DNA from 2 places in the Flavobacterium sp. PLA-DH12 genome. Region 2 is predicted to be linked to the other one. Evidence: riboswitches for the same ligand, from Rfam matches in the RefSeq annotation. Region 2 holds a riboswitch; the other holds the start of a gene.
The links. Region 2 has a riboswitch for cobalamin ahead of AC5ZCW_RS11010 (TonB-dependent receptor plug domain-containing protein). Riboswitches for the same ligand answer to the same signal wherever they lie in the genome.
Positions count from the first base shown of each region.

Region 1 (16,729 bases), on a different contig from region 2:
AAGCAACTGCTTTAGGTGCACCAAGCGCACAAACCATAACGGGAACTTTTCAAGTGGTTGAAAAAGCGTCAGATTTAAGCTCAGAAAACTTTAACGGTTTGACACAAGGTTCAATTTTTGGAACAAAAGGATTTATATCTAATCAGAGTGACGAAAATTATCCATGGAGAGCAGTTCTTACTCCAGATAACACTTATTTAACAATCCCGTTAAAAGATCATGCAGGTATTGCTAATGGAAAAATGTTATACAGCCAATTAGAAGGACCATATTATAACGGTGAAATAATATCGCCAATGTATAAGCTTACAGGAAACACTACTGCTGTAGAGTTTTATTATGCAATGCAGAGTAATGTTAATGATGCTTTAATTGTAGATATTAAACCTGCAGGTGGCGAATGGACTGAAATCTGGAGAAATGCAAGACAAGGAACTTTTGCAGATACAGAGTGGCAAAAAACAGCAGTAAATGTAGCGAAATATGCTGGTAAATCTGTGTTATTCCGTTTCAGACACGCAAAATCAGATGGATATTCTTATATGGTTTTAGATGATGTAAAAGTGATTACTGAGGCAGTTTCAGATGTTGCATTGCAAATTTTGTCTCCATTAGACATTTGCGGTAACAGTACTGTAAAAGTAAAGCTTACTAATGAAGGCCAGCTGGCAATAAAAGAAAATTCGATTCAATTGGATTTAGAATATTTAAATACATCGGAGAAAATTTCTGAAACTATTGCAGCGGCTATTCCAGTTGGAGAAAGCATTGAATATACTTTTATCAAACAGCCTAAATTGGATGACAGCGGAGATTCTCATATTTTTAATATAAAAGCAAACTTGGAAGGTGATATTATAGCACAAAATAATAGTATCAATGATTATGTATATCAAGGTGTTTCTTCAAATTTCAAAATATTTGATGCTCCGGTTGTTCATGCTTATGCTGGTAAAAGTGTATACCTTGATGCTCAGAGAAACTTTTTGGCAAACGAATTAGAAGCGCCTTCATACAAATGGAATTCTGGTGAAACTACCAATTCTATTGATGTTGATAAAGCAGGAGAGTATACTGTAACTGCAACAATGAAAAACGGATGCAGTCTTACTGAGAAGGTAACGGTAGTATTTGACACTTTCGAATCTGATCTTCCAAGCGGTGACGTTTGTGGTCCAGAAGTAGTTTTAAATCCAGGAAATTATGCCGCTTACGAATGGTTTGATGGTTCAACAGATCCAACTTTCACTGCAACAGAAAGCGGTGAATATTATGTAACAGTTTACAACGAACACGGATTAGGTAAAATTTTTACAACGACAATCAATGTTCTTGAGAATGTAGTTCCAGAAATTCAGGCATTAGAAGGAAATAAAATAACAGCTTCTGCTGATGCGGCGGGTTATCAGTGGTATTTGAACGGAAGACCTTTGCCAAATGCAACCGAAAAAATGGTTTCAACTATTTGGGAAGGTAGCTATAGTCTTCAAGTAACTAATGCACATGGCTGTACAAGTATGTCGGCTCCAATTGATTCTAAAGGTCTTCTTATTGGAAAATTGACCAATTCTTTCAGAGTGTTCCCAAATCCTGTGGCAGACAATGTAAACATCTTCTTGGCTGAAAAAGCAGAAGGTCAAGCAGAAATGAAAATTTATTCTATGGAAGGTAATGCAGTTTGGAGTAAAACCTATTCAGCTGTTCCGTCAAGCGTAAATGTAAGTCAGCTTACAACTGGAGTTTATATTCTAGATTGTACGGTACAAGGTAAAAAGTACACGGCTAAGATTATTAAAAAGTAACAAATTACAGATAGAAACGGCAGTTCTCGCGCAGAACTGCCCTTCTAAAAAACAAAAACATACGATGAAAAAATCAAAGCTGATAATTTGTGCACTAATGATGTGTGCAGGTGCAATGGCTCAAACCGAAAAGGTTAAACTGGGCGTAAAAGCAGGATTAAATGTTGCGAACCTTACATTTGATGAAAATGAATTGAACTCATCTTCTAAAACAGGATTTACTGCCGGTTTAATGGCTGAAATTCCTTTGGCAAAAAACTTTTCAGTACAGCCAGAATTACTGTATAGCCAGCAGGGAATGAAATTGTCTTATTCAGATCCAGATGTTCAGAACTCGCATTACAAAAGCACTATTGCCTTAAACTATTTAAACATTCCTGTAATGTTGAAGTATTATGTTGTAAAAGGTTTAAGTATTCAAGCAGGACCACAAGTTGGAATTTTACTAAAAGCAAACAACAAATATCAAGACAACTTTTTGGGTTATGAGAATAGCGAAAAAATGAATTTGTCAGACTATTCAAATGGAGTAGATGCTTCTGTAAATTTCGGATTAGGGTATCAGTTTAAAGACAGGTTTTATGCAGATGCAAGATATAATTTGTCTTATACCAATGTGTTTAAAGACGTAACAGCAAACACAAATTATATTATAAACAGGGATATGAAGAATAAAGTTTTTCAAATAACAATCGGTTATTTTTTTAATTAGAGTTAGTAACCTTCATCACTGTTAAAAACCACTCTTTTTTAAGAGTGGTTTTTTGTTTTTTGCAAAAAATCAAATTCTAACTTGCAGACACCATACCTGAGTTATATCTTTACCCCAGATTTTGGTCTGCTTTTTCAAACTGAAAAAGCAGTTAAAAGGGAATCAGGTGTAAATCCTGAACAGACCCGCTACTGTAAGTTCTACACAAAGTCTTTAAACATTACCAATGCCATTGTTCCGTTTTGAGGGATGAGAAGGCCGTTTAAAGATAGAATAAGTCAGGAGACCTGCCACGATCACATAGTTTAAAACTTTCGTGGTATGAAGTTGATGACAAGATAATAACCTGCTATTGCATAGCGGGATTACTATTGTTATATAATTACGGCATCACGCAAAGTTTATTTAATTAAATCGTGATGTATAATTTTAGAAAAACGCTTCTTGCAACTTTTATTTTATTGATTCCTTTTTGTCTTCATTCCCAAGCAGTGACTGATAGTTCGCGGGTTTTAAAAGAATTGGTTTTAAAAGGAAAACCCTATCAGGAAATCATTCCCGTGCAAAGTCTTTCGGGTGTTTTGCTCGAAAATCTTTCCAGTCACAATGTTGCCGATGCGCTTCGTTATTTTGCAGGAACGCAAATCAAAGATTATGGCGGAGTCGGCGGACTCAAAACAGTTGATGTTCGTAATATGGGAACGCACCATGTTGGTGTTTTTTATGATGGAATTCAGCTTGGAAATGCGCAAAACGGCGTAACCGATTTAGGAAAGTATTCGCTTGACGATATGGAATCGCTTACGATGTACAATGGACAGAAAAGCGAAATTTTTCAATCGGCAAAAGACTTTGCGGCTGCTTCTACGATTTATTTGCGAACCAAACGTCCTTCTTTTATTGGCAATAAAAAAACAAATCTGCTGGTTCGTTACAAAACAATGTCCATTAATTATTATGATCCTTCTTTTAGATGGGAGCAAAAGCTGAGCGATAAAGTGAGTTTGAGCGTCAGTTCCGAATACATCAAATCAAACGGACAGTATAAATTTAGATACAAAAGAAAAAATCAAGACGGAAGCATTGCCTATGATACCACAGCTACACGATGGAACAGCGATATAGAAGCATTTCGATTTGAATCTGGTTTGTATGGAAAAATTAATAAAGGAACTTGGGATGCCAAAGTCTATTATTATGATTCTGAACGTGGTGCGCCGGGAGCAATTGTAGAAAATAAGTTTAAAGACGGTTTCAGACAATTTGATAAGAATTTTTTCGGACAATCTTCTTTAACGAAAGACGTTTCAGAAAAATATAAATTCCAGTTAAAAGGAAAATTCGCTTATGACTACACGCATTATATTGCACGAGATACTACCAATGTTTTAGGCGAAACTGTAACCGAAGGAGCACAGTCGGATGATAGTTATTACCAGCAGGAAGCGTATTTCTCGGCGGTTAATATGTATAGCATTTTACCCACTTGGGATGTTTCGCTGTCAACCGATTTTCAGTACAATAAACTAAATGCGACAAGAAGAGGAATCCAAACACAATTCTCTTTTCCACAGCGATATACAGCGCTTGTTTCTCTAGCAACTTCGTATCGATATGAAGGTTTTAAAGTTTTAGGAAATGTATTAGGAACCCGTGTAATTGAGGAAGTAGAATACAATGCCAAAGCACCCAATAAAACCGAATTTACGCCCGCTATATTTCTAGGTTATACTCCGTTTAAGAAATACGATTTCAATTTAAGAGCATTTGCAAAGCGTATTTTCAGAATGCCAACTTTCAACGATTTGTACTATACCATGATTGGTTCGAGCACTTTGAGGCCCGAATATATGAATCAGTATGATGTTGGTTTTACATATAATTTCCCTGTAAGAGAAAACTTTTTCGATAAATTTTCTTTTCAGGCAGATGCTTATTACACCAATACAAAAGACAAAATTGTTGCCGCACCGACTGGAAATTTATTTCGCTGGATGATGACGAATATCGGTCAGGTTAAAGGAAAAGGAATCGAAACGGTTCTAAACATGGGAACTCATTTTAATAAGCTAAAACTTGATGCGAATTTAACGTATACCTATTCTAAAAGTCAGGATTTTACAACAATTGTCGGTTTAGAAATGTCTTCTTACGGAGATCAGATTCCGTACACGCCTTGGCATAGCGGATCTGGAATTTTGAATGCCAATTACAAATCTTGGAACTTCAATTACAGCTTCATTTATGTCGGAAAGCGCTACAACGGAAATGTCAATAATATTAAAGTAAACGAAGTACAGCCTTGGTATACGCATGATTTGGCGGTTCAGAAATCTTTCGCATTTAAAAATTACAAATTAAACGGAACGATTGAAGTCAACAACGCTTTCAATCAGCAGTACGAAGTAATCTACAATTACCCGATGCCAGGGCGAACATTCAAATTTATAATCAGTTTTGAGTTATGAAAAAGAGCTTTTTAAAAATACTAATTGTTTTAGCCGTAACGGTTTTAATGATTTCCTGCCGCGAAGATGAAACAATATTTCTTTCTTCAGATATAGCTGTTGCCGCGCCCAGAAGTGATGGAAATATTGAAGGTTTCTATCTTTTAAATGAAGGAAATATGGGAATGAACCGAGCCAGCCTCGATGTTTTTAATTACAGAACGGGAAATTATACCACAGATGTATATTCTGAGCGAAACCCGAGTGTGGTAAAAGAATTGGGAGATGTTGGAAACGATATTAAAATCTACGGAAATAAAGTTTATGCTGTCATAAATTGCTCTAACAAAGTGGAAGTTTTAGAAAAATGGACGGCAAAACGTATCAAAAAAATAGATATTCCCAATTGCCGTTATGTGGCTTTTTATAAAGACAAAGCTTATATAAGTTCTTATTCGGGGCCAGTTGCCATTAATCCAAATGCAGAAATCGGTTTTGTGGCCGAAATTGATACCACTTCATTAGAAATAAAAAGAAAAGTAACCGTGGGTTATCAGCCTGAACAAATGGTTATTCATAACGGAAAATTGTATGTGGCCAATTCTGGCGGTTACAGAGTTCCAAATTACGATAGAACTGTTTCAGTTATTGATTTGGCGACTTTCACAGAAATCAAAAAAATAGATGTGGGCATTAATTTGTACAGCATGCAAATTGATAGTCGCGGTGATATTTACGTGAGTTCACGAGGCGATTACTACAACACGCCATCTAATCTTTTTGTGATTGATACACAAACAGACGAAAAGAAAATGCAGCTCGATATTCCTGTTTCTGGAACTTGTCTGGTAGATGATTTACTGTATTACTACAGCGTTTCTTGGAGTTACTTATCAGGCAGTAATAAAGTGAGTTACGGAATCTTGGATACGAAAACTAAAAAAGTAATTACCAATCAGATTATCACGGACGGAACCGATAAAAAAATCATGATTCCGTACGGACTTCAAGTCAATCCAGAAACCAAAGAAATCTACATTACCGATGCGCAAAACTACGTCGTAACGGGTTATATCTACTGTTTTACGCCAGATGGAAAATTAAAATGGAAAACAACCGCAGGGAATATTCCTGCTCATATTGCTTTTATAACTAAAAATTAAAAATTAAAAATTAAAAATTAAAAATGTTGGATAGAAACCTTTTAAAAATCGCTTTGTTTTCAATTCTCTTTTTGGGATTTGTGGCTTGTGATAAGGATAATGACAATGAGGAAAATCTGCTTCCCGCAGAAGTGCTGAAGGAAAATTACACGATTGATCGTTTTAAAGTTCTGAATATAGCAACAGATCTTCCAAGTACAGCAAAACTGACTTGGAGCATTAAAGATTCGATTATCTCAGAAAATGCCGATTTAGATTTTATAAGTCCGTACGCAAAGAATTATCCGCTGACTTTAAAAGTAGAAGTTAATGGAGAAATTAAACTTTATAACGCATCAATCAACGTTGTAAAAGAAACAGGAACATACAGTAAATATATTTCTAATGTATTTGATTTTCGTCCTGCAGTTGGACAATTTACAAACGAAATTCCGCTATATACATCAGGAAATACAGAAGCCAATATGATTTCTGCAGCAAAAAATGCAATTGTAGGTTCCAACACCACAATGATTTCGCTGGGCGGTTTTGGTGGTTATGTAGTGTTTGGTTTTGATCATACGATTCCGAACATGGGCGGACGAGATTTTAAAGTTTTAGGAAATGCTTTTTGGGGAAATGAAGCCAACGAAGCGCGTGCAGGATCTTGTGAACCCGGAATTATTATGGTGGCTTACGATAAGAATAAAAATGGAAAACCAGACGAAGACGAATGGTTTGAAATAGCTGGAAGCGAGTACTTTAAAAACACGACTACAAAAAATTACTCGATTACTTATTTCAAACCAGATCCAAACAAATTGCCAGTCGTAGGAAACGAATTTTGGCAGGTTAATACCGAATATATCAAATGGCAGGATAATGCTGGAAATTCAGGTTATAAATCACAAAATGTGTTTCATGAACAAAATTATTACCCGCTCTGGATTGCCGATGCGTCTTACACTTTAAAAGGAACTCGAATAGCAGATAATTTCTATGATCAAAGTGGTGAAGGCTTTTATTGGGTAGGCAAATCGTTTGAATTTGGTTATGCAGATAACGCCCCAAATAATGATGAAGCTTCGAATATCGATATTTCTTGGGCAGTCGATAAAAACGGAAAATACGTAAAACTTCCTGGAATAGACTTCGTAAAAATATACACCGCAATCAATCAGGAAGCGGGCTGGCTTGGAGAAGTTTCTACAGAAGTTTCAGGTGCTTATGATTTGCATCTTAACTAATTTTTTTAACATATAGAAACATAGATTTAGCCTTGTGATTTCTTACTAGAACTTTGTCAAAGTTTTAAACTTTGACAAAGTTTACGACAAATAAGATATATCCTGATTTTTCTATGTGTTAAACAAAACAACAGATTAACACAACATTTTAAAACCAAAACAATATGAAGAAAAACTACTTTATCGTAATAATGCTATTTTTTGCATTTCTAACCCACGCACAAATAACATTGCAAGGCGTTCTTAGAAATGACATCAAATTAAAAACGGCAACGCAAAAACAACTAACAGCAAAAAGTGCCAATGTAACCACATTTGATGATATTCAGTTTTGGGTTGGTGCCGGTGCTAATAGAGCAGCATTTGCAGTGCAATGGAATGACGGAAAAAATGCAGATGCTTTAATCTGGGGATTTAAATGGAATGGAAGTGCAACTGGCGAAGATATGATGAAAGCCATTGCAAAAGCTGATCCTCGTTTTTACACTCTTTTATTGCAGGGAACTCAATTTGGAACTGCAATTGGAGGTTTCGGTTTCGATTTGGACGGAGCCAATACAATCGGATTGTACAAAAGCGGAAACCTAACCTATCCTTATTATCCTGTGAGTGGTATTGTAAATACAACCGTTTATGATTTTGACGAATACGCACCAATTGATGCATCCGATCACTGGCAATCGGGCTGGACAACTAAAGGATATTGGTCTTATTGGGTGAGAGATGATGTTAACAATGGTTTTGATTATTCTGGATTAGGCGCATCGAGCCGAGTTTTACAAGATGGTTCTTGGGACGTCTGGAATTTTAATGTTTCGTTTGCAGAAGAACCCATCGCAGCATTTACGCCTGTAACGCCTTATTCAAATGCCATAGATTTTACAAAAGGGTATTTCATGGTAAACGAAGAATGGTTTGGCCACACCAACGGATCTGTAAATTTTGTTAGCAATGACGGAAAAATCAATTATAGAGTGTATAGCGATGTAAACGAAAATAAAGCTTTTGGTGCTACAACGCAATACGGAACTATTTATGGAGATAAATTTTATTTTGTTTCTAAACAGGCTAAAGATGGAGGCGATACACAATATACTCCTGGCGGAAGGCTAGTTGTTGCCGATGCTTTAACGATGAAAACCCTTGCCGAATTTGATAATGTAGGTGGAGGAGATGGACGTTCTTTTGTTGGAGTTGATGAAAAAACGGGATATATAGGTGCTTCAAACGGAGTTTTTATTTTTGACATTGCCAATATGAAAGTGGGAACTCTCATTACAGGAACAGGAGGCGGAAGTCAGTATGCGGGGCAGATTGGAAACATGATTCGTACTTCTCAATATGTATTTGCAGTAAAACAAAATGGTGGAATTTTGGTCATTGATCCTAAAACAAATAGCGTTGTAAAAACAATTGCTGGTGCGTTTCATTCGGTTACGCAATCTAAGGACGGTAGCATTTGGGGAATCCAGAATAAGAAAATAATTAATATTGACCCCATAACTTTTGCAGCTATCGAATATGCCATACCAACCACTCAATATTTAGGTTCTTGGGGCGCATGGAATGCAGGTAGTTTTACATACAGCAATAAAGAAAATGCTTTGTATTGGATGAATTCTGTCAACGCATTTACATCGGGAGTTCAAATTGTAAAGTTTGATGTGGCAACCAAAAAATTCAATGAAAGTTTTGCTACACTTCCGGGACAAACGGGAAGCTTTAAACAAATTCCTTATGGAGCAGCGTTGAGAATTGATCCTGTTTCAGATGAGATTATTGTAAACACAACAGAAAGCGGTTTTGGAGCACATTACCAAAAAAACTGGATTCATACTTTTGACAATACAGGAAAATTGATCGATACAAAAACGTTAAACGATTATTATTGGTTTCCCGCAATGACGGTATTTCCAGATAATGCAGCTCCAGTTGTTAATGCAATTCTGCCTTCAGAAATTTCAACGGGAAGTCCAACAATTATTGATTTAAAAACGGTAGTTTCAGATGAAGACAATTTATCTGCAGCAATTGTAAAAACGATAAAATTAAACAGTGATGAAACGATTGTCTCGGCAGAAATTAATGCTAACGAAGAACTGATTTTAACACCGAAAATAGGAGGAACTGCGACAATTGTAATCAGTTTTAATTCTAATGGTAAAATAGTCGAAAAATCGATTTTGGTTGATACAGCGGTTTTAGGCAGAGACGAATTCACGAAAGTGCAATTATCTATTTACCCAAATCCAGTTTCAGATTATTTGAATATCAGCAGTGAAGACGAAATTACAGATGTTGTTATTTATGATGTTAATGGAAGAACCATCAATACGAGACTAAATAACAATCAAATTGACGTAAGTAATTTTGCCAAAGGATTTTACATTATCAATATTGCAACAGACAAAGCGAAATATACTCAGAAATTTATTAAAAGATAAAATTTAAAATTGTAATAATTTGAGGCTGTCACCAAATTGACAGCCTTTTTTTGTGTAACGAAATGCTTCGGAGAAGCATAATATTTATAGCAAATAAAATAGCTAGAGAAGAAAGCTCCAGAGGAGCGACATATCGATAGACGTTTTTTTCAATAAAAAAGATCATTATATTTACAATACAAAATTCCAAACATTATGAAGGCATTGGTAATTGGAGCCACAGGCGCAACAGGAAAAGAACTGGTTAATCTGCTTTTAGAAAACAATGATTATGAATCAGTTTCAATTTTTGTGAGACGATCAACAGGAAAATCACATCCAAAATTGATAGAGAATGTTGTTGATTTTTCGAACATAAATTCATTTCAAAGCGCAATTACTGGAGACGTGCTTTTTTCTTGTTTAGGAACTACCTTAAAAGATGCGGGTTCTAAAGAAAAACAATGGAAAATCGACTACGATATTCCTGCCGAATTCGCAGCTGCCGCAAAACAAAACGGAGTTAATTCTTTGGTTTTGGTTTCTTCTTATGGCGCTTTGGCAAAAAGCAGTGTTTTTTATTCTATGATGAAAGGAAAATTAGAAGACCATCTTCAAGAGCTTCATTTTCCTCAATATATTATTTTCAGGCCAGGGCCTTTAATTCGAGAAAATACAGATCGTTTAGGCGAAAAGATTTCAGTTAAATTCATAAAATTCTTTAATGCAATCGGACTTTTTAAAAATCTGAAACCAATTACAACTGCATTTTTAGCCCAAAAACTAGTAAAAGCACCAAAAGTGCTTCCATCAGGAAACACAACGCTAGAACTTGATAAGATTATTAGTTTATAATTAACAATTAACAATTAACAATTATTAATTATCAATTATCAATTATTGATATAGCGCTGTAAATAAGAAGCAATATAGTCTCGATATTCTTTTTCGACATTTAGCAAGAGAAAAATTTTCTCGCCTTTTTTTGTCTCTACATAAAGATCGCCGGTGTTAAAAATGCCAGTTGGTATAACTGCCTCTTTTAAATCGGTTTTATCTAAGGCTTCAAATTCTGCTGGATTTTTGTAGAAATTATAAATGTCTATGGTTTTGAGACGGCCAAAATGTTTCTGCTTTCTAAAAAGTATTTCATCCTGATATACTATTAAGATAGGAAATTTGGAAATATTTTTACGTAAATAAACCGATGCATAAATCAAAAATGCACCAAGTGCGGCTATAAACGTTAAAGGAGTTATATGCAACCATAATAAGCTAAGTACTGCTTTTATACTAATAAGCATTATTATGATGCCAAATATCAAAAGTCTTTTAGAAATTTTTGTAATTGTGTCTGGGTTAGAACCAAAAATTCGATCAGCGTTTCGGTAAGTTTCTTTTATTTTAGGATCAATTTCAAATTGATAAGCAGCATTATAATTGGGGTTATAATTCATTTTTGGTTTTGGTTTAGTTATAAGCGAATATATAAAAATGACTCGAAATTTATTAAGTGTTTTTTTCTAAAAATATAGAATGCAAAAATGCCTTTTTTAAAGATTTTTTTTCGCTGTAAAACTCAAAAAACGACCATTCCTTTTAACCTTAAAAAGAATTTAAATTGAGATAGAGCAAGGGTTTTACACTAATTTGACTTACCTTTATACTTTTACCACGCAGAAGAAATGAACAAAGATTACCCAATTCCAGAAAACGAGCTACAGCGTTTAGCAGCCCTTAAACGTTATAATATACTTGACACGCTTCCAGACAATGCTTTTGACGATGCTACAAAGCTTGTTTCTTATATCTGTGGTGTACCAATTGCCCATATTTCTTTTATCGATGAAGACAGACAATGGTTTAAATCGGAGATTGGAATTGGAGTTTCTGAAGTGCCAAGAGAAATAACTTTCTGCAATTACACTATTTTGGATACCGAAATTGTTGAAATCAATGATACCCATGTCAATGAAAGATTTAAAGACGATCCCAATGTTACTGGAGGTTTCAATGTGAGATTTTATGCTGGTGTACCGCTTACAACGCCAGATGGCTATAATATTGGAACATTATGCGCTATTGATCACGAGGTTAAAGAATTGAATGAAAATCAGCGTAATGCACTTTCTATTATAGCGAAACACGTAATCGCACAGCTGGAATTAGGTACAAAAAACAGTCAATTATATACACAGAGAAAAATTGCCGAGCGTGCCGTTTTGGCGAGAGATAGTTTTTTGGCCAATATGAGCCACGAAATTAGAACTCCGTTAAACGCTATTATCGGATTCACAGATTTGCTTGCACAGACCGAACTCGACGATACACAGCGCGATTATATTGGAAGTGTACAGATTGCAGGCGAAAATTTGCTTCTGATTGTAAATGATATTCTCGATCTTTCTAAAATTGAATCTGGAAATTTACCTATAGAATCGGAGCCTTTTAATTTGAAGAAAACGCTTAAACATGTTTATAGCTTACTGAAAGTTAAAGCACAAAAAGACGTTGAGTTTAACCTTTTTCTGGATGCCGAATTGCCAGATTTGGTTGTTGGCGATCAAGGAAGATTAAATCAGATCTTGGTAAACCTTATCGGTAACGCACTTAAGTTTACAAATGAAGGAGAGGTAACCGTTTCGGTAAAGAAAATAGAGGAAACGGAAGACAGTTATTCGTTTAAGTTTTCTATAAAAGATACCGGAATCGGAATCCCAAAAGATAAACTCGAAACTATTTTTGAACGTTTTACACAAGGCGAAGAAAGCACGACACGAACATTTGGCGGTACCGGACTTGGTCTTAATATTGTAAAACAATTAGTAGAACTTCAGAAAGGAGAAGTTCACGTAAAAAGTACTCTAAATCGCGGTTCGGAGTTTTTCTTTACCCTTTCGTACAAAAAATCAAACTTTGAGGAAACAACAGTAAAAACAGTTTCTAAAAACGATTTAGGAAATCTTAAAATATTGCTTTGCGAAGACAATGTTCTAAACCAAAAGCTTGCAAAAAGCGTAATTAATAATTTTGGTTTCGATTTGGATATTGCACAAAACGGTGAAGAGGGTATTGAGCTTTTGTCTCAAAATGAATATGATTTGGTTTTAATGGATTTGCAGATGCCTGTAAAAGATGGCTACCAAACCACAGAATATATCAGGAATGAAATGAATTCTAGCATACCAATTATTGCCATGACAGCGCATTCTTTAGTAGGAGAGCAGGAGCGATGCTACAAAGTTGGAATGAACGCTTATGTGCCAAAACCTTTTAAACAGACTGTACTTTTAAAAGCCATAAAAACGGCAATGACACCAGACAGTGATGCACATCATAAAAGAATTATCGATATGTCATTTTTAGATGAAATGTCTGGAGGCGATGCCGAATTTAGGAAAGATATGATAGGTCTTTTTATTGAAAAAATTCCAAGTCAGTCGGCACAGCTAGAAGAAGCATTTAAAAACACCGATTACGACAGCGTAAAAAAACTGGCGCATAATATGAAATCAAGTATGGATATTTTTATGCTGCAAGATTTGAGCAATTGTCTGTCGATTATCGAAGAAGAAGCGTCATCTGGCGAATTTACTACCGAAACATTAGATAAAGTGAATATTTTTCACTGTGGAATCGAAGAAGTCGTTAAAATTTTGAAAGAGCTATGATATAAAAGAAATATGCAGTAGCTTTATAATAAAGATGTTATAATTTTGAATATCCCCCAGATAAAAAAATAATAAAAATGAGAATTATTGTAGCCGAAGATAATGATATCCTACGCAAATCGTTATCTTTTTTCTTAGAGTCTAAAGGATTTAGTGTTGACCAGTTTTCTGACGGAAAAGAGGCGCTTGAAGCGATCGAAAATGAAAACTATGATTTAATATTGACAGATATAAATATGCCGGGTGTGAGCGGAATGGAAATTACGCAGCATGTTCGAGAGAACCTTAAATCTGATATTCCCGTAATTATATTGACTTCTTCTGGTGTCGAGCAAACCGAGCTTGATTCTTTTGATATTGGAGCAAACGAATTTATTGCTAAACCAGTAAGTCCGGCAGTACTTTTAGTGAGAATTAATAAATTACTAAAAACCCGAATCTGATGAAGTTTATTTGTTATTCTATTTTCCTGCTTTTTATTTCTTCTGTTGCAATTGCGCAAGAAATCAACATAGACGAAGCTTTGGCTAATGTGAAGCGCGAGGTTGAAAAAGAAAATTTTGATAAAGCCTTATCTATTATTGAGCCTCTGCGTGCCAAATATCCTGAAAATGAAGATATTCAGACTTACGCAGGACGTATTTACAGCTGGAAAAAAGAATATAAAACTGCTATAAAAATTTTGTCTCCAATGGCAGACAGAAATAATCCGAATCCTGAAGCTTTGCAAGCACTTGTAAATGTTTATTTCTGGACTGAAGATTATGAAAAATGTATTTTGTATTGCGATAAATATCTGGCTATTGATCCAAAATCTATCGATGTTTTGAAGATTAAAGCCACTTGTCTGGAGAAACTAAATCGCGATCAGGAAGCTTTAGATTTAATCGAAAAAGCATCTTATATTGATAATAGTACTCAGGCCTTTAGCGGAATACGCACACTTATTGGACGTAAAGCCAAAAATACAGTTTCGGCTTCCTATTTAAATATTTCGACTTCAGATCCCGGACAGCAGCCATTTCATTATGGGTATGTTGAATATTCGCATAAATTCAGCAAATCGGCAATCGTAGGAAGAGCCAATATTGGAAATATAGGCAATGAAACCCAAATGTTATTTGAAACCGATTTCTATCAGACCTTTTCAAACAAAAGCTATCTCTATGCAAATGCTGGTGTATCAACAGGAGAAACAATATTTCCTGTAGCCAAAGCAGGTTTAGAATATTATTTTAAGCCACAGAAAAAGTTCGATTTTTCGCTTGGAGGACGATTCATGCATTTTGATACAGACGATATTACACTGCTTACGGGACAAGTTGCCTATAATGCAGGAATTTACAGTTTTGCGTACAGACCTTATTACGATATTTCGAACGAATTGTTTTCTCATGTTTTGAGTGTGCAGCGAGTAAATGAAGAAAAAGAGCGTCTTATCAGATTGGAATTGCAATACGGAAATGTTCCTTATCTCTATTTGTACAATAATTTTACACAACCACTAAAAGCGTATCGTGTTGGAATTCAGTATCAGCATCGTTTTGGCGATTCGTTTTTCGTACGTCCGATTTTCCTTTACGAATATGAAGAATATATCCCAGGAGAATATAGAAACAAGTTTAATGTACAGTTAATTGTAACGAAACGTTTTTAATATGACAGAAATCTGGAATCTATATAAAAACGGTCAATGGGAAGTGCCTTTTCTTACCTTTTCTATTTATCTGTTTATTGCAGCCTCACTCTTTCTGTATCTTGTTATTGTGGCCAGCAGAAACACTAAAATAAAAAAGGAACGCCTTAGTAAAGAATACAGTTTTATAATAGACAAAGTAATGGCAGCTGTTATTTTTGAGGATGCTCTGTTTGCTGAAGTAAAAAAAGACAAAAATTTTCTAGTGCTTTTTGATACTGCTTTTTTCAGAGAAGTTTTAACCGAATCGATTATAAATCTCCATAAAAATTACGAAGGCATTTATGCTCAGAAACTAGAAGAGTTTTACAAAGATTCTGGATTGATAAAAGATTCATTTAAAAAACTCAAAAGCCTGAAATGGGAAGTGAAATGCAAAGGAATTACCGAGCTGGCAGAGTTTAATATCAAAGAAGCATTTGATCAGATTATTGTTTATTCTAAAGCCAGAAAGAAAACATTAAAAATTGTTGCACTCAATGCGGCGATAAAACTTGAAGGAACAGAAAGCGTAAAATATTTGGTAGAACATTCAGATCCTATAGACGATTGGATGCAGCTGAATATTATTGGAGCTTTTAAAAAACACGATATTGGCGATACTGAAGGAATCGAACATTTATTAGAATCGCAAAATACAACAGTAATTGCACTTGGTTTAAAACTTATAAAAGAGCTTAAACTAACACAGAAGCTTCCTTATGTGGCTCATTTGGCAGAACATACTTCAAACACTGTAATTAAATACAAAGCCCAGAGTCTTTTGCAGACATTAACGGTATAATTGAATAAGAAATGACTTTTTTTAATACAGAAATAACGTGGTTTTTGGAGGCATATATACTCCTTATTCTTGGTTACGCCATACTTATCATGTCTTCGTACCTAATCTTGGCTTATCTTTCTACAAAAGAGCTGAGAAAGTATCTTAAAAGAAATAGTTTTGTCGATTATGATGTTTTACTGACCAGTGAATTTGCTCCTCACCTTTCGCTAATTGCTCCGGCTTACAATGAAGGTCTTACGATTGAAGAGAATGTAAAATCACTGCTTTCGCTGAATTATAATAATTATCAAGTTATTGTGGTCAATGATGGAAGTAAAGACAATTCGATGGAAATCTTGACCAAAACTTACGATCTTGTTTTGACTGATTTGGAATTTCATCCAAAAATTGAAACCAAAAAAATCAGAGGAATTTACACTTCAAGAAATGCGGCTTTCAAAAAACTGATTGTCGTTGATAAAGAAAATGGAGGTAAAGCCGATGCTTTAAACGTTGGACTTAATATTGCGCAAAATCCTTATGTTGTTTGTATTGATGTTGATTGTATCCTAGATAAAGACTCACTTTTAAAACTCGCAAAACCATTTTTAGAATCGCACGGAAAACGTATTATTGCAACGGGAGGTGTCGTGAGAATTGCCAACCAATGTGTTATTAAAAACGGACGTTTGGTCGAAGTAAATGTTCCAGATGTAATGCTATCGAGAATTCAGGTTTTAGAATATCTTAGAGCTTTTCTATTAGGAAGAATGGCTTGGGGAAAACTAGATGGATTACTGCTTATTAGCGGTGCTTTTGGAGC
Region 1 is NZ_JCAMPD010000001.1:523,876-540,604, reverse strand. It holds gene AC5ZCW_RS02325 (M4 family metallopeptidase) at 1-1,802, shown strand, start outside; gene AC5ZCW_RS02320 (porin family protein) at 1,867-2,514, shown strand; cobalamin riboswitch at 2,620-2,823, shown strand; gene AC5ZCW_RS02315 (TonB-dependent receptor) at 2,934-4,982, shown strand; gene AC5ZCW_RS02310 (YncE family protein) at 4,979-6,124, shown strand; gene AC5ZCW_RS02305 (cell surface protein) at 6,151-7,350, shown strand; gene AC5ZCW_RS02300 (T9SS type A sorting domain-containing protein) at 7,515-9,794, shown strand; gene AC5ZCW_RS02295 (NAD(P)H-binding protein) at 9,990-10,628, shown strand; gene AC5ZCW_RS02290 (hypothetical protein) at 10,667-11,230, opposite strand; gene AC5ZCW_RS02285 (GAF domain-containing hybrid sensor histidine kinase/response regulator) at 11,459-13,444, shown strand; gene AC5ZCW_RS02280 (response regulator transcription factor) at 13,522-13,887, shown strand; gene AC5ZCW_RS02275 (YaiO family outer membrane beta-barrel protein) at 13,887-15,101, shown strand; gene AC5ZCW_RS02270 (hypothetical protein) at 15,103-15,924, shown strand; gene AC5ZCW_RS02265 (glycosyltransferase family 2 protein) at 15,936-16,729, shown strand, end outside.
Region 1: it holds a riboswitch for cobalamin, as region 2 does, so the genes downstream of both, AC5ZCW_RS02315 (TonB-dependent receptor) here and AC5ZCW_RS11010 (TonB-dependent receptor plug domain-containing protein) in region 2, are expected to answer to the same signal.

Region 2 (16,729 bases):
ATAATCAGTCAAATCGTTTCATTTCATTTACTGGAATTGTTTATTTAATTGTCTTTCTCCTAGCAACAATTATTGAATTAAACATTTCAGATCAAGAAAGTAAAAATTATTTGTTTAACAGAATGTTTGGTAAATATTGGTTTGGATTTTGGCTTCAACCGTTACTTTGGTTTTCTATGAGCCAACTTCTTAGAATTAAATCAATCCAAAAAAGAACTCTTTTAAAGCTAATTTTCAGCTTTTTCTTTATTATATCAATTGAAAAAATAGTAATCATTATTACCTCTTTCCATAGAGACTACTTGCCAAGTTCCTGGACTATGTCTGCATATTATTATTCTTCAAATTTGTTTCTTGAGCTATTAATCAAACTTTCAATCTTTCTGATTTCTGTTAGAATTTTCATGATGATTACTCAAAAAATAGATGATTGGAAAACAATAAAAACTAACTCACAATAAACTTCCCTTTTTCAGCATCAAAAATAATATGTTCGTCTTTGAACAAATTGCTGAAACTTCCGTTTGAGATTAAATTACATGGCTGGTCTTGCACTATATTTTCTGATGTCATTATAATCATTTCATCACTTAATTGAATGGCCAGATCAATGTCGTGTGTCGAGAATAAAATGCATTTTTGAGTTTCCTTAGTCAGTTTTTTCAATAATTTGAATAATGAAACTTTATGCAGTAAATCAAGGTGTGTTGTAGGTTCGTCTAGAATAATTAATGGTGTATCTTGCGCCAAAGCCCTTGCAATTAATACTTTCTGCAATTGTCCATCACTAATCTGAAAATGTTTTTTTGCAGCCAAATGTTCGATTTGTGTCAAACTCATTGCTTCCTGAACTTTTAGAACATCTTCGTCAGACAATTTATCGACCCAATTGGTATAAGGTTGGCGACCTAAAGCAACCAATTCAAAAACGGAAAGATTACTTGGCGGCAATTTTTCGGTCAAAACCAAACTTAGATTTTGTGCCAGTTCTAAAGGCTGATAGTCTGAAATATTTCTTTCATTCAAATATACTTTCCCGGATAAAGGTTTCTGAATTCCTGTAATCGTTCGTAATAAAGTTGACTTTCCAATTCCGTTTGCTCCGATTAAAGTAATTAATTTACCTGCTTGCAGACTAAGATTAAGGTTTTCAGCAATAGTCGTAACACCTTTTTTGGATTTGTATCCAATATTTAGATTCGAAGCTGTTAAGATGTTTTTCATTTTTTTGAGATTCTAAGTTACTAAGATGCTGAGATTCTAAGTTTTTTTTCTTTTAAGCCACAGATTAAAGGATTAAAATGATAAAAAAAATCTGTGCAAATCTTTTTAATCTGTGGCAAAAAATTATTGAAAATTTCTTTTTCTAACCAAAAGCCAAATAACAACTGGCGCACCAATTATAGACGTAACAGCATTTATTGGAAGCGTGACATCAAAACCTGGCATTTGCGAAACAATATCACAAAACAGCATTATTATGGAACCAAAAAATAAAGTACTCCAAAACAAAATAGTATGATTGCTTGTTTGAAAAGTCAGCTTTGCAATATGAGGCACTGCTAAACCGACAAAAGCAATTGGTCCCGCGAATGCTGTAATCGCTCCTGATAATATACTCGTTGCAAATATGATTATTAATCGAGCCTGTTTAAAATTCAATCCCATGCTTTTGGCATAATTTTCTCCAAGAAGCAAGGCGTTTAATGGTTTAATACTTTTGGCGCTTAAAAGCAATCCGATTCCAACACAGAAAGTTAAAATTACAATAGTTGTCCAAGAAAGATTTCCGAGATTTCCCATAGACCAAAAAGTAAATTTCTGAAGCTGTTCTGCCGTACTAAAATAAGTCAGAACACTAACGATTGCTGTGGTAAAACTTCCAAACATTAATCCCACAATCAAAATTGCCATTGTATCTCGCAATCGCTGTGAAACGACTAAAACCAGAAATAAAACCAATGTACTTCCTAAAGTAGATGCCAAAACAATTCCGTAAGAAGACAATGCAATTACACTTAAAAAAGAAGGCAGAAATCCTGCTCCTAAAATCACAAAAGCAACTCCAAGACTTGCTCCAGAACTTAACCCTAAAACATAAGGTCCAGCAAGCGGATTTCTGAACAAAGTCTGCATTAAAAGTCCGCTTATTGAAAGTCCTGTTCCGACCAAAACTGCCGTAATGGCTTTTGGCAAACGATAATTAATGATAATATATTCCCAAGTTGATTTTGTGGCTTGACCTCCAGTTAAACTTGCTATAACATCTTTTAGAGGAATAGTAACCGACCCTAAACTAATGCTTGCAAAAAACATTAGAAAAAGTCCAAAAGTCAATACGACAAATAAAATGGTATTTCTTTTTTTATTCGCCAATTTAATTCAGTTTTGATGCAAAGGTAAATTCGTAGCTCGCCAACAAATCCGGGTGAAAAATTTTGATATAATCTTTTAAAACTAAATCGGGACGGCTTGGTGCCAATTCATAATAAACTGTTCCTCCTGTTGCTCCCATCTTTCCTTCAAAATTGTATACACTTTTATTTTTGAAAGCATCAAATTCTGAGTAATGCGGATTTGCTTTTTGTAATTCTTCTAAACTTTTAAAAGATCCTGATGCAATCCAGACATTAGCCGTTTTCGCTTTATCTAAAACTTTCTCAAACGACAAGCCTTCACTTCCAGTTCCTTTCAAATCGGCCCATAAATAATTAGCTTTTGCATCTTTCATAAACTGCGCCACCCAGCTGTTTCCTTTGGCAACGTACCAGACATCTTCGTACATAGAACCATACAGCACCTTTGATGTTGCAGGTTTCTCTTCAACCAGTTTTTTTGCCTGATTATAGCTTTCTACGATTTTATCAAAAAGTTCTTTTGCTTTGTCTTCTTTTCCAAACAAAGCGCCGTAAAGCTTAATCCATTCTGCTTTTCCTAGCGGAGACTGTTCCATCCAATCACCTTGAATAAGCACTTTAAGGCCGCTTTTTTTCAAATTATCCAACATCGGATTATTATTATCGACACCAAAAGTAACAATCAAATCTGGCGACAATTCTATTAATTGTTCGATGTTCAATTTTTCATTTTGTCCAACGTTTTTCACAGAACCTTTATCAATTAATGCTCGTGTTTTTTCTGAAGAAATGTAATCTGTGTGTGGAAATCCGACCAATTTATTCTCAACTTCCAGCATTTCTAAAAAAGGAATATTTGTTGTTGAAGTTACCACAACACTTTCTAACGGAACTTTTATAGCAGGATATTTTTTTAAACTGTCTGGAATTTGTGAGTCTTTTTCCTCTAAAATGTAAGTAAATTTCTCCTTAGCATTTGGCCACGGATTAATCACATTTACAATCGAATAGCCATCTTTTTTTACAATCGAAAGACCAGAAGCATATTCAATACTTTCTGTCGAAACATCAGATTTTACAATAGTTTGCGTTTCATTTTTTTTACAGCTAATTACTAAAAGAAGTAAAAAAACGACTGGTAATTTATGGAAAAAATATTTCATATTTTATGTTTTGTATGGCAACAAAGGTAAATCAATTTCTATTTTTTTTGTTTACCTTTATTCGTACAAATTTAAACAAATAGCCTTTTATTTGATGAGTGTACCAAAAACAAAAATCTGCTCCAGTTGTGAGACCGCTTTTTCGTGCGGTGACACTTCACCTGAAAATAAGTGCTGGTGTAATGATTACCCACCTATTTTCAATCTTTCAGAAGGAGGCGACTGCCTTTGCCCTGTATGCTTTAAAGAAGCATGCGAAGATAAAATTGATGCTTATATCGAAACCTTAACTCCAAAAAAAGCGCTTAATAATAAAGCTATGCTTTTACCCAAAACAGATAATTTAATTGAGGGAATTGACTATTATATCGAAAATGGCAATTACGTTTTTAAAACCTGGTTTCATCTAAAAAGAGGAACCTGCTGCGGGAATAACTGCCGACATTGCCCGTATTAATTATTAATTGTAAATTATGAAAAATAATATTGTTCGAGATAAAAGTTTTGATTTCGCTATAAGAATTGTCAAACTATATCAGTATTTAAATAATGATAAAAAAGAATTTATTCTTGCGAAGCAACTTTTAAGATCTGGCACTAGTGTTGGCGCAATGATTCGAGAAGCTGAACATGCTGAGAGTAAAAGCGATTTTATTCATAAGTTTGCAATTGCTCAAAAAGAAGCTAATGAAACTGTCTATTGGCTAGAATTATTAAAAGCCACTGATTATCTCAACGAAAAAGAATTTAAAAACATTTATAATGATGCTATTACAATACTAAAATTAATAACTAGCATCCTTAAAACTTCCAAAAAGCAATCAGAAGTAAAAAAATTAACAACTAACAATTAATAATTAACCATTATACATAATGATTTACTTGGTAACTGGCGGTGAACGTTCAGGAAAAAGCGGTTATGCGCAGAAACTTGCTTTAGAACTTTCCAACTCTCCTATATATGTAGCAACGGCTCGAAAATGGGATGCTGATTTTCAAAATCGAATTGATCGCCATCAGCAGGAAAGAGACGAACATTGGACAAATATTGAAAAAGAGAAATATTTAAGTGAAATTGACTTTTCTGAAAAAACTGCTCTAATTGATTGTGTAACGCTCTGGCTAACTAATTTTTTTATAGATAATAAAAATGATGTGGCTTTGAGCTTGGAAGAAGCTAAAAGAGAATTTCTTGCTATTGCAAAAGACGAAAATGCTAATATCATTATTGTAACAAATGAAATCGGCATGGGCGTTCATGCAGAAACGCATATCGGAAGAAAATTTGTTGAACTTCAAGGCTGGATGAATCAATTTCTTGCTGCAAATGCCAACGAAGTTGTGCTGATGGTTTCTGGAATTCCGGTTAAAATAAAAGGATAAATTCCAATACAAAAATTTCCAAATTCCAATAAATTAAAACGAAATTCCAAGTTTTAAACTCCAAATTTCAAAGCTATGCTTTACCTTTACTAGAATCTTTCCATTTTCAGATTTGGAATTTAAAAAATTGGAATTTAAAGAAATGAGCAATTTAGACGATATATTAAAATCACGCCGCGACACAAGACATTTTACAGCAGATGAAGTTCCGGATGAAGTAATCCAGAAAGCTTTACAGGCTGGACATTGGGCACCTTCTGTAGGACTAACCGATGCAACAAGATATTATCTCATTAAATCGCATGAAGTTAAAAGCTCTATTAAAAACCTCTTTTTAGATTACAACAAAAAAGCCGAAGAACTTACAGATAATCCTGAGCAGAAAGAATTATATAAATCCCTAAAATTAGAGGCAATTGAAGAAGCTCCAATCGGACTTGTTATTGCTTACGATCGTTCGGTTCTAAATCAGTTTACTATTGGGACAATTGGCAGTAACGAAGCCGTAAAATTCAGTTCGGTTTGTGCGGCACAGAATATCTGGCTTTCGCTAACAGAACAAGGCTATGGAATGGGTTGGGTTTCGATTCTAAATTATTATCAGTTTAAAAAAATTCTCGATTTATCCGAAAATATAGAACCGCTTGGCTATTTCTGCATTGGGAAACCAGCAACCAATTACAACAATCAGCCAATGCTGCAGCAATTGCATTGGAAACAGAAATCGGAAGCTCCGATCTGTACTGAAATCACAGAAATTAAGTCAATAAATGTTCCTGGATTTGATTTAAAATCAGAAAACAAAATCCAAAATAAAGCCGATTTCTATACTCTTTTGCAAGACAAAATAGATTCGAAAACAAAACCTGTTGGTTCTTTGGGAACTTTAGAAGCATTAGCTTTTCAAATGGCAACGGTTTTTGCAACTTTAAATCCGAAAATCGTAAAACCTAATATCGTAGTTTTTGCAGCCGATCACGGAATTGCAAATCATGGCGTAAGTGATTATCCGCAAGATGTTACACGACAAATGGTCAATAATTTTCTAGACGGCGGTGCTGCTATAAACGTTTTCTGCAATCAGAATAATATCGAATTATCAATTGTAGATTCAGGCGTAAATTATGATTTCCCAACTAATGCAAAATTAATCGATGCAAAAATTGCCAAAGGAACGCAGTCTTTTCTGCACGTTCCTGCAATGAGCGAATCTGAAGTGCAATTGTGTTTTGAGAAAGGAAAATCGATTGTCGAAAACATTGCAGAATCTGGTTCAAATTGTATCGGTTTTGGCGAAATGGGAATTGGAAACACCTCGACAGCTTCTGTTTTAATGAGTCTTTTAACAGGTTTTCCAATTGAAGAATGTATCGGAAAAGGAACTGGAGTTGAAAACGAAAAACTGCTTTTAAAACAAAATGTACTTAAAAAAGCATTAGATAATTATTCTGGTCAAACCGAATTAATGACACAACTCTCCTATTTTGGAGGTTTTGAAATTCTTCAAATGGCGGGCGGAATGCTAGCAGCTTTTGAAAATAAAATGCTAATCTTAGTTGATGGCTTCATTTGTACTGTGGCCTATTTAATTGCTTCCAAAATAAATCCGAACATCAATCAAAATGCTATTTTTTGCCATTGTTCTGCCGAAAAAGCGCATTCAGAATTGCTAAATTATTTAGAAGCAAAACCTATTCTAAATCTTGATTTACGTTTGGGAGAAGGAACCGGCTGCGCTGTAGCATTTCCAATTTTAAAATCGGCTGAGACTTTTTTAAATGAAATGGCCAGTTTTGAAAGCGCTGGCATAAGTAAGAAATAACTTTCTTTTAAGTTTTAAAGTTCATAGCTTTGAATTTCTAATTGAAATTATTTATTACATGCCTTTTACAAAAATTTATATTCATTGTGTTTGGAGTACCAAAAATAGATTCCCTTTTTAAATACAATTGATCTTCGCCAAAAAGTCTGGAATCACATAAAAGAAAATGCATTAAAGAAAGAAATTTATCTTGATTTTATTAGCGGGCATTCTGATCATTGTCACTGCTTAATTTCATTAGGAAATAATCAAACAATTCAGAAAACAATACAACTTTTAAAAGGTGAATCTTCATATTGGATTAATAAAAATCAATTAACAAGAGATAGATTTGAATGGCAGGATGAATATTTTGCAGTTTCAGTTTCAGAATCTATTGTAGATAAAGTTCGAGATTATATTAAGAACCAAGAAGAGCATCATAAAAAGAAAACATTTCAAGAAGAATATGATGAATTTATAATCAAATTTGGTTTTAAGCATTTATGAAAAATTTGGCTAAAGCCTTTACAAGTACCTATAAACAAACCAACATCTAAAGATGTTGGCAATTCATCAAAAACCAAATTTTTATAAAAATTTTTTTTTTGAATTGCCTCCAGACTTATCTGGAGATCATAAATTTGCTACTTATAGAAGCTTTAGTCAAATAATCATAATCTAATGAAATGTGAAGAATTAATAGCCATTTTTTGAATGTAACTAATCTCAAAAAAAAAACGGCTAAAATCTTTCTTATTACTTATAAACAAACCAATATCTAAATTTATTGGCAATCCATAAAAATCATTTTTTTAAATTTTATTCCTGAATTGCCTCCAGATTTATCTGGAGGTTATAAATTTGCTACTATAGAGGCTTTAGCCAAATAATCATAATCTAATGAAAAAAGAACTACACATATTCTTCACCTGTCTAATGTTTTATACCAGAATTCCGTGCCCAAAAAACATTACACATCATCCAGATTATTTAAATAAAGCCACAAGATATTTCCCTTTTATTGGTTGGATTGTCGGAAGTATTTCCTTTCTGGCTTTTTATCTTTTTTCATTTTTTCTTTCATCAGAAATTGCTGTTATACTAGCGATTATTGCTTCTATTTTAACTACCGGCGCATTTCATGAAGACGGATTTGCCGATGTCTGTGATGGTTTTGGCGGAGGCTGGACCAAAGAAAAAATCTTAATGATTATGAAAGATAGCGCCATTGGTGCTTACGGAGCAATTGGATTGGTTTTACTTTTTCTATTAAAATTCAAACTGCTTTCAGAATCCATTTTACTTTTCACCAATAACATTTTACTAATTTACCTCTTATTCATTTCCGCTCATTCACTAAGTCGTCTCGCAGCAATAAGCATTATTTTCACACACGAATATTCTCGTGATGATGCTTCAAGCAAAAGCAAACCAATTGCGAAACAATATACTTGGAAAGAAGTTTTTGGCTCTTTCTTTTTTGGATTAATTCCGTTACTTGTATTTTCTTTTTTTGATGTGAAACTTCTTTTGGCGGTAATTCCTGTTTTTATAACTCGATATTTTTTAGCGCGATATTTTCAAAAATGGATTGACGGTTATACTGGAGATTGTCTTGGAGCTACACAACAGGTTTGCGAAGTGGTATTTTACTTAAGCATTTTATTTTTATGGAAATTTATCTAGTTCGTCATACCGAAACCGTCTGCGAAAAAGGAATCTGCTATGGACAATCAGACGTTGATATTGCTGTTCCTTTTAATGAAATCTTTGACAAAATTATTTCTGAACTTCCTTCTGAGGCAATTATTTTCTCGAGTCCCTTGAAGCGTTGCGTTACATTAGCAAAGCATATTCAAGAAAATATTAAAACCATTTCTTATCAGGAAGACGAACGCTTAAAGGAAATGAATTTTGGTGATTGGGAATTGAAAAACTGGAACGAAATTCCGTCTGAAGAACTTAATCCGTGGATGGAAGATTTTGTAAACATTAAAGTTACAAATGGAGAATCCTTTGTTGAATTACACGAAAGAGTTGGTAATTTTTTATCCGATAAAATTTCAAAAATTAACCAGCCAATTGTAATTGTTGCTCATGCCGGAATCATCAGAAGCATTTTGTGCCATCAGAGTTCACTGCCATTGAAAGATGCTTTCAATAATAAAGTTGATTTCGGAGAAGTTATAAAAATCGATTTTTAATGCAAATTATTTATAATTTTTCATGAAACGTAAAACAAATTTGAATAATCAATATTTTTAACTTTATCTTTGCAGCAAATTAAGGTTGTGTTTTTGATTTAAAAACACATTAAAAGGGAATCAAGTAAATTCTTGAGCTGTACCCGCAACTGTAAGCTAAGTTCAAAACGAATGCTTGCTGTTAACTACAAACCACTGTCACGCCCGGCGTGATGGGAAGGTAAACAGCAAGACGCAAGCCAGGAGACCTGCCTTTGTAACAATTTATAGAACTCTCGGGAAAAAGAGTGACGGAATTATGACTTTAAAACAACTTTTTGCTTTTTGCTCTTTTATAATGTGCCAGATTATTTCGGCGCAAAACGATTCTATTACCAGTCTTAAAGAAGTCTTGGTTTCAGACAAAAATTTAAAAACCTATTCAGTTTCTCAGTCTGTTTTAAAACTCAACGATTCTGTAATCAATAAAAACGAGGCTCTTCTAACCGATTTATTAAATTTTAATTCGACTTTATATTTTAAAGAATATGGACGCGGAATGCTTTCTACTGTTTCTTTCAGAGGAACAACTTCTTCACAGACAGCAGTAATTTGGAACGGAATAAACATCAATTCTCAAATGAATGGAAGCACCGATTTTAATACAATTTCTGGTTCCGATTATAATTCAATAAGCGTTAAAGCAGGTGGTGGAAGCGTTATTTACGGAAGCGGGGCTGTTGGAGGTACTGTACATTTAAATAACGATTTGTTATTTTTTAATCGATTTGAGAATAACTTAAGACTAGATTACGGCAGTTTTAATACGATTGGGATTAATTATAAAACTTCTATTTCTAACAAAAAATGGAGCGCCCAAATTGGACTTTCAAAAAATAGCTCGACAAACGATTATAAATATTTAAATCGATATACTTGGAGAGGCGAACAAAGATGGAATCAGAATGGACAATATGACATCATTACCCTGAGTGCTAATGCTGGATATAAATTCAACCAAAATCATATTTTAAAGCTTTACAGCCAAAGTTCAAACACCGACCGTAATACTTCGTTAGTAGTAGAATCTGAAACCAAAAGCAAATACATAAATGGATTTAACCGAAACTTATTGGAATACGATGGAAGTTTCGGAAAACTTAAAACCAATTTCAAAACCGCTTACATTTTTGAAAACTATCAATATTTTGCTGATAACTCTTTAAAAAATTATAGTTACGGAAAAACTGAAAATTTAATTACGAAGTTAGATGTCGATTATCATTTATTTAAAGCAACTCATGTAAACGGAATTGTAGATTACAGTAGAACAAATGGTTACGGAACCAGTTTTGGAAGCCATATTCGCGAAATAAGTTCTGCTGCTTTGTTGATTAGACAAGATTTTGGCACTAATTGGAAAAACGAATTAGGCGTTAGAAAAGAATTTACCAATAATTACAAATCGCCCGTTTTATTCAATTTAGGATCTTCTTACAAATTCAACGATTGGTACAATCTAAAACTGAATGTCTCTAGAAACTTTAGAATTCCAACTTACAACGATTTGTATTGGGACGAAGGAGGAAATCCGAACTTAAAACCTGAAAGCTCTTATCAAGGAGAAATTGGCAATGTCTTTACATTCAAAAATCTGACTTGGACGCAGAATTTTTATTACATGAAAATTACCGATATGCTGCAATGGGTTCCAGGTGCAAATGGCATTTGGACTCCACAAAATCAAGACAAAGTAAATAGTTATGGAACTGAAACTATTTTAGGTTGGAAAAAAAGTTATTGTAAAAACAATTTTGCTTTAAATGCCACTTATGCCTATACAATCTCACAAGACGAAAAAACGAAAAATCAGATCTTTTTCGTTCCATTTAATAAAGCAACAGGAGCATTTTCGTATTCTCGAAATAAAATAAGCGCTTATTATCAAATTCTTTATAACGGTTTTGTTTACACAAGAGCCGATAATAATCCAGATGAAATTATTAATGATTATACGATTTCAAATATCGGAATCGATTATGATCTTAAATTTTTAGATTCTTTCAAAGTAGGTTTTCAGGTCTTAAATCTTTTTAATAAAGACTACGAAAGTCTAGAAAACAGACCAATGCCTGGTCGCAATTTCAATATGTATTTAACCTTAAAATTTTAATATATGAAGTTTAGTAAATTACTTTTAATAGCGTTAAGCATCTCGTTATTTGCTTCTTGTTCAAGCGATGACAACGATGGTCCAAAAGGTGCTTACGACAATGGTTTTTTTATTTTAAATGAAGGCAGCACAGATGCTGGAACGGTGTCATTTTCTAGCGATGATTTCAGCATTTTTACTAAAGACGCTTATAAAGCAGAAAATGGATCTGATGTACTTGGAAAATTTGCTCAAAACATCTTTTTCAGCGGAGACAGAGCGTATATAATTGCTGGCGGATCTAACGTAATAAACATCGTAAACCGTTATACTTTTAAGCTAATCGCTAAAGTTGACAGCGGATTGGCTAATCCAAGATATGGTGTTGTAAAAGATGGCAAAGCTTATGTAACCAATGCAAACTCATATGATTCTGTTACAGATGATTATATTGCTATTATTAATTTAGCAACAAATCTTGTTGAATCTAAAATTAACCTAAATACAACTGGAAATAGAATTGTTGAAGAAAGCGGAAAATTATACATTACAGATCCTATCGGTAGTGACAAGCTTTCAATTTACAATATCAACACAAAAGCTTTAGAAGCTCCAATAACAATTGGTTCTGGTTCAGATTCTATTGAGGAAGAAAATGGAACGCTTTTTATCTTACGTCCTTCTTTTACACAAAGCAGCGAAATTATAAAAGTTAAAATCTCTGACAAATCAGTTTCTAAAATTGAAATTCCAGAATCTCAAGGAGTTGCTGGATATTTAGACATCGAAAACAACCAAGTTTATTATACAGTAGGAAACTCAGTATACTCAATTAACACGGCTGCAACAACAGCTTCTGCTAGCCCACTTTTCACGGCTACTTCAGATATTGGATACCTTTACGGATTTGCAGTAAAAGGCAACCGCGTTTTCCTTTCAGATGGAGGAAATTTTAAAACAGACAGCAAAGCCTATATTTATAACTTCAGCGGAAGTTTATTAAAAGAATTAACTGTTGGTGTTGGTCCAAACGGATTCTACTTTAACGATTAATTTTAACCTTTAGAATTAGTTTTTGTTTTTTTTATGGAAAAGGCTTTCATTTCTGAAAGCCTTTTCTATTTATTGTATTTTAGTTTTTTAATGGATTTTGAATGTACATTCCGTGTCTTAATCCGTTAATGATTTTTGAATCTGTCAAATAAGGAGTATCCGGCTCAGAATTATCATTAAGAGTTCTTTTGGCTGTAGATCCTGTAATTTTAGAAATAGCCAGATTAAGCAAAGGCTCAGAGGTATCTCCTAAAACACCATAAGTACTCACATGTTCAAGCTGCGGATAAGTAGGTTGCAAACCTTGCTGGTAATCACCAAAACCTGCAGAATTTGAGATTTTAAAAACTAGAGGCTGCATCGCATATTTATGATTTGGATTGATTCCTTTTTTAGAAAACAAAGTTTCTGAATCGTAAATGGTATAAGAGCCAACGTTTTTACCTATTGTAGTTTCTCCAACCTGAACTACATTGATATATGGTTTTAAGCCGTTAATAACCAATTCACTTGCAGAGGCTGTGCTTGCTGTAGTAATAATATAAACTGTAGTTAAATTTAAACTGTTTAATGGTTTACCTTCAATATTATTCACAAATCTGTAATTCAAACTTTCCAAATCCTCAGCAGTCATATCTTTCATCCACTTAGTATTAAATTGTGTTTTTGCAAAAACCTGAGTGTCAAATTGTCCTGTGATCATACTAGAAAGCCTTATAGCAGAAGGCACTGCTCCTCCTCCATTATATCGAAGATCTAAAATCAAATCTGTAACTCCTTGCGATTTTAATTCTCCAAAGGCCTGATTTAATCTATCATCATAACTTGAATAAAAACCATTATACATCAAATAACCAATTTTATGGCTTCCAGAAGTAATCACTTTATTAATAAAAATAGGATTTTCTTCTAAAACAGTTTTAGTTAAGGCAACTGATTTCCCGTTTAGAACATAACTCGTTCCATTATAATCTGCCAAACCTAAAGTATAACTATCTTGATTTAATAATAGCTGCTGATAATTAGAAACAGTAAGTTTTGTCCCGTTTACACTAGTAAACAAATCTCCACGTTTAATTGCTTTAGTAGCGGCATCAGAATTTGGAATAATGTATCGCACAAACCCCACCACATCATTTGATGTCGAAGATACTCGACTCAACCTAAAATCGACACCATTATTTTTAGTTACACCGCCTAATTCCTGTTCTAGAACAGTATAATCTTCAACAATCCAGCTAAAACGATCAATAGCATCTCCGTTAGGATATTTACTAACTGGTCTGTTTAATAAATCTTCAAATAAATCTTCGGGATGAGAATATCCTCTTAAAAACTGATTAAAATCTGGTTGTAAATTACGGCCATCAGCTAGATTTGGAACATCTTGTTGCCATAAGTAAACTTCATTTAATCCTCTCCATATAAAATTATTAATCTGCAGGTCAGCTGGAGCAGCTACATCATCCTGATCTTCACAAGACTGTAAAGAAAAAGAGAATAAAAAGAGAAAAAGAATGCTCTTTAAAGTTGTTTTCATATCGTGTAGGTTATCTATATTCTGAATAAACGTAAAAGTAGTATCTTTAGTTTAAGCTTTATCGTTAAAGCAGTATTTTTTTTACATAAAAAAATATTTTCTTTTTTTGCTGTAACAAACATAATTGTGCCTCGTCTTGAATATATAAGCTAACGATTAACCATCAGATTAATGAACCAAGTTGTATTTATAGAATTAATAAATCCTTTTAAAGACAAAGTTTTTCGTCTGGCAAAAAGATTGCTTACAAGTACTGAAGAAGCAGAGGATGCAACCCAGGAAGTAATGGTAAAATTATGGAACAAAAAAGACAATCTCGAAAGTTACAATAGTGTTGAAGCATTGGCAATGACTATGACTAAAAACTACTGTCTCGATCAGTTAAAATCTAAAAGAGCTAGCAATCTGCAGATTGTTCATAATAATTTTACCGATCGGCAGCCGCAATTGGACAAAAAAATAGAGGATCAAGATAGTTTAGAATGGGTTGAAAAAATTATAAACGAGATGCCCGAACAAATGCAGCTATTAATTCAGCTTCGGGATGTTGAACAATATGAATTTGAAGAAATAGCCAAAATCGTAAATATGAACGAAACCGCAATACGCGTGGCACTTTCGAGAGCGAGAAAAAAAATTAGAGAATCAATGACAAATACACACCTTTATGGAACTAAATAAAATAGAAGATATATTAGAAAAATACTTTCAGGGAGAAACTTCTATTGCCGAAGAAAATCAATTAAAAGAATATTTTTCTTCGCCAAATGTTGCGCAGCATTTGGAGCAGTACAAACCTATGTTTGGCTATTTCTCTCAAGCAAAAGAACAGAAATCGACGTATGAGATTCCACTACAATCTAAAAAACGCAACGTAGCGTGGTTATCGATTGCGGCTTCTGCTGTTGTTTTGTTGGGCATCGGAACCTACTTTTTTGTTAGCGAAAAAAATGACACTGCTGCAGTAGCTTCGCAAACAGAATTAGGAACTTACGATGATCCCGAAGAAGCCTTAAAAGCAACTCAAAAGGCTTTGGCTTTATTATCAAACAATGTTAATGTAGGTATTGAAAGTGTACAGTACATTAAAGAATACGAACAATCAAAAAACAAAATCTTTAAACAGTAATTAAACAAAAAATAATCATGAGAAATTTCATTATAACTTTAGTCTTCGCATTCGTTTCTACCACTTTTTATGCACAAGGTGCTTTTGACAAATTTGATGGTCAGGACGATGTAACTTCTGTAATTGTAAACAAAAAAATGTTCGATTTAATGAGCAAAGTAAAATCTGACCCGTCTGATAAAGAGACACAGCAATATATTGCTTTAATTAAAAAACTGGATTATTTAAAAGTGTTTACCACTAAAAATCCAAAAATCGAAGCCGATATGAAAGCTACTGCCGACAAATATGTAAAAACAGCCGGTCTAGAAGAATTAATGCGAGTAAATGACAGCGGAAAAAACGTTCGAATTATGGTAAAATCTGGTGCTACTGATACACAGATAAAAGAACTTTTAATGTATGTTGATGGTGCCAAAAACGACGAAACTGTTTTATTATCTTTAACGGGTAATTTTGATCTAAACGAAATCTCAGTATTAACAGATAAGATGCAGCTTCCTGGAGGAACAGACTTAAAAAAAGCTTCAAAAGGCAAAAAATAAAATGAGAACAAATATCTTCATCATAGCACTTACAGCTCTACTAACTTTAGGAAGCTGTAATTCCGAACCTTCACTTCAAAAATATTTTGTCGAAAATTCAGAGAAAAAAGATTTTATTTCATTAGATGTTTCACCAACTATTCTAAATGTTGATAAAACAAAATTATCAGCAGAACAAAGTGAAGCTTTAAATTCGTTTGACAAAATGAACATTCTAGCTTTCAAAGCGGATCAAAATAATCAAGCAGAATTTGAAACAGAAAGAAACAAAGTAAAAGCCATTTTAAAAGATCCGAAATATCAAGAATTGATGAAGATTGGTTCTGGAAAAGACGGTGCCTCTGTAAGCTATGTTGGAAGTGATGACGATATAAAAGAGTTTGTCATTTTTGCCAACAGAAAAGAAAATGGTTTTGCAGTAGTTCGTGTGTTAGGCAAAGATATGAACCCAAATAATATTATGACTTTAATGTCTGTTTTACAGAAATCTAAAATAGACATGGAACAGTTAAAACCTTTAGAACAATTGCTGAAAAAATAAAAACTTCTTACTTTTTAAATAAGAAAAGCTCCAACTACGGAGCTCTTTCTTTTTACTTATTTGAGAGATTTTACTGAACAAAATAACTGCTAATTATTTTATTCTGAATCTAATTTAATTATATTTGCTTCTTACCAAAATAATAAATTATGATACAAAAAACATCAAATGCCTTTATCGCGGCATCTTGGGTTGCTCTTGGAGCAGGAACAGTTGGCTTTATTGTTGGACTTGCCAGAGCTGAAATGCTATTAAACGAAAAAGGATATTATTTCACTGTTTTAATGTTCGGACTTTTTGCTGTTGTTTCATTGCAAAAAAGTGTAAGAGACCGTCTTGAAAAACTTCCTGTAACTGATATATATTACGGAATCTGCTGGTTTGGAACTTTACTTTCAATCGTTCTTTTAGTTGTTGGACTTTGGAATGCAACAATTCTGCCAAGCGAAAAAGGGTTTTATGCTTTTGCTTTTCTATTAGCTTTGTTCGGTGCAATTTCAGTTCAGAAAAATACTAGAGACAATATGACTTTTAGTCAAAGCGAATAAAAGTTTAAAACCAATTAAAATAAAAAAAGCTCCAATTTTCATTGGAGCTTTTTTTATACTAGAATTTGAGATTATTTACTCAAATACATTTTTCTTCTAGAGTACAATTCGTAGAATTGATCATCTTTCAAGTCATCAATAAACAAGATGCTTTCTCCTGTCGATTTCATTTCTGGTCCTAACGCTTTGTTTACGTTCGGGAATTTGCTGAAAGAGAAAACTGGTTGTTTGATTGCGTATCCTTTTAATTGTGGATTGAAATCAAAGTCAGTTACTTTATTATGGCCTAACATTACTTTTGTAGCGTAGTTTACATAAGGCTCTCCGTAAG
Region 2 is NZ_JCAMPD010000005.1:20,710-37,438, forward strand. It holds gene AC5ZCW_RS10955 (hypothetical protein) at 1-461, shown strand, start outside; gene AC5ZCW_RS10960 (ABC transporter ATP-binding protein) at 448-1,224, opposite strand; gene AC5ZCW_RS10965 (iron chelate uptake ABC transporter family permease subunit) at 1,348-2,376, opposite strand; gene AC5ZCW_RS10970 (ABC transporter substrate-binding protein) at 2,378-3,520, opposite strand; gene AC5ZCW_RS10975 (C1orf53 family protein) at 3,615-3,977, shown strand; gene AC5ZCW_RS10980 (four helix bundle protein) at 3,994-4,374, shown strand; gene cobU (bifunctional adenosylcobinamide kinase/adenosylcobinamide-phosphate guanylyltransferase) at 4,394-4,903, shown strand; gene cobT (nicotinate-nucleotide--dimethylbenzimidazole phosphoribosyltransferase) at 5,046-6,725, shown strand; partial or broken gene tnpA (IS200/IS605 family transposase) at 6,784-7,214, shown strand; gene AC5ZCW_RS11000 (adenosylcobinamide-GDP ribazoletransferase) at 7,608-8,393, shown strand; gene cobC (alpha-ribazole phosphatase) at 8,378-8,911, shown strand; cobalamin riboswitch at 8,977-9,181, shown strand; gene AC5ZCW_RS11010 (TonB-dependent receptor plug domain-containing protein) at 9,210-11,063, shown strand; gene AC5ZCW_RS11015 (YncE family protein) at 11,067-12,095, shown strand; gene AC5ZCW_RS11020 (GFO_1087 family putative carboxy terminal peptidase) at 12,175-13,635, opposite strand; gene AC5ZCW_RS11025 (GFO_1088 family ECF-type sigma factor) at 13,807-14,316, shown strand; gene AC5ZCW_RS11030 (PG0215 family putative anti-sigma factor) at 14,303-14,764, shown strand; gene AC5ZCW_RS11035 (GFO_1090 family protein) at 14,782-15,309, shown strand; gene AC5ZCW_RS11040 (GFO_1091 family lipoprotein) at 15,311-15,850, shown strand; gene yiaA (inner membrane protein YiaA) at 16,000-16,398, shown strand; gene carB (carbamoyl-phosphate synthase large subunit) at 16,470-16,729, opposite strand, start outside.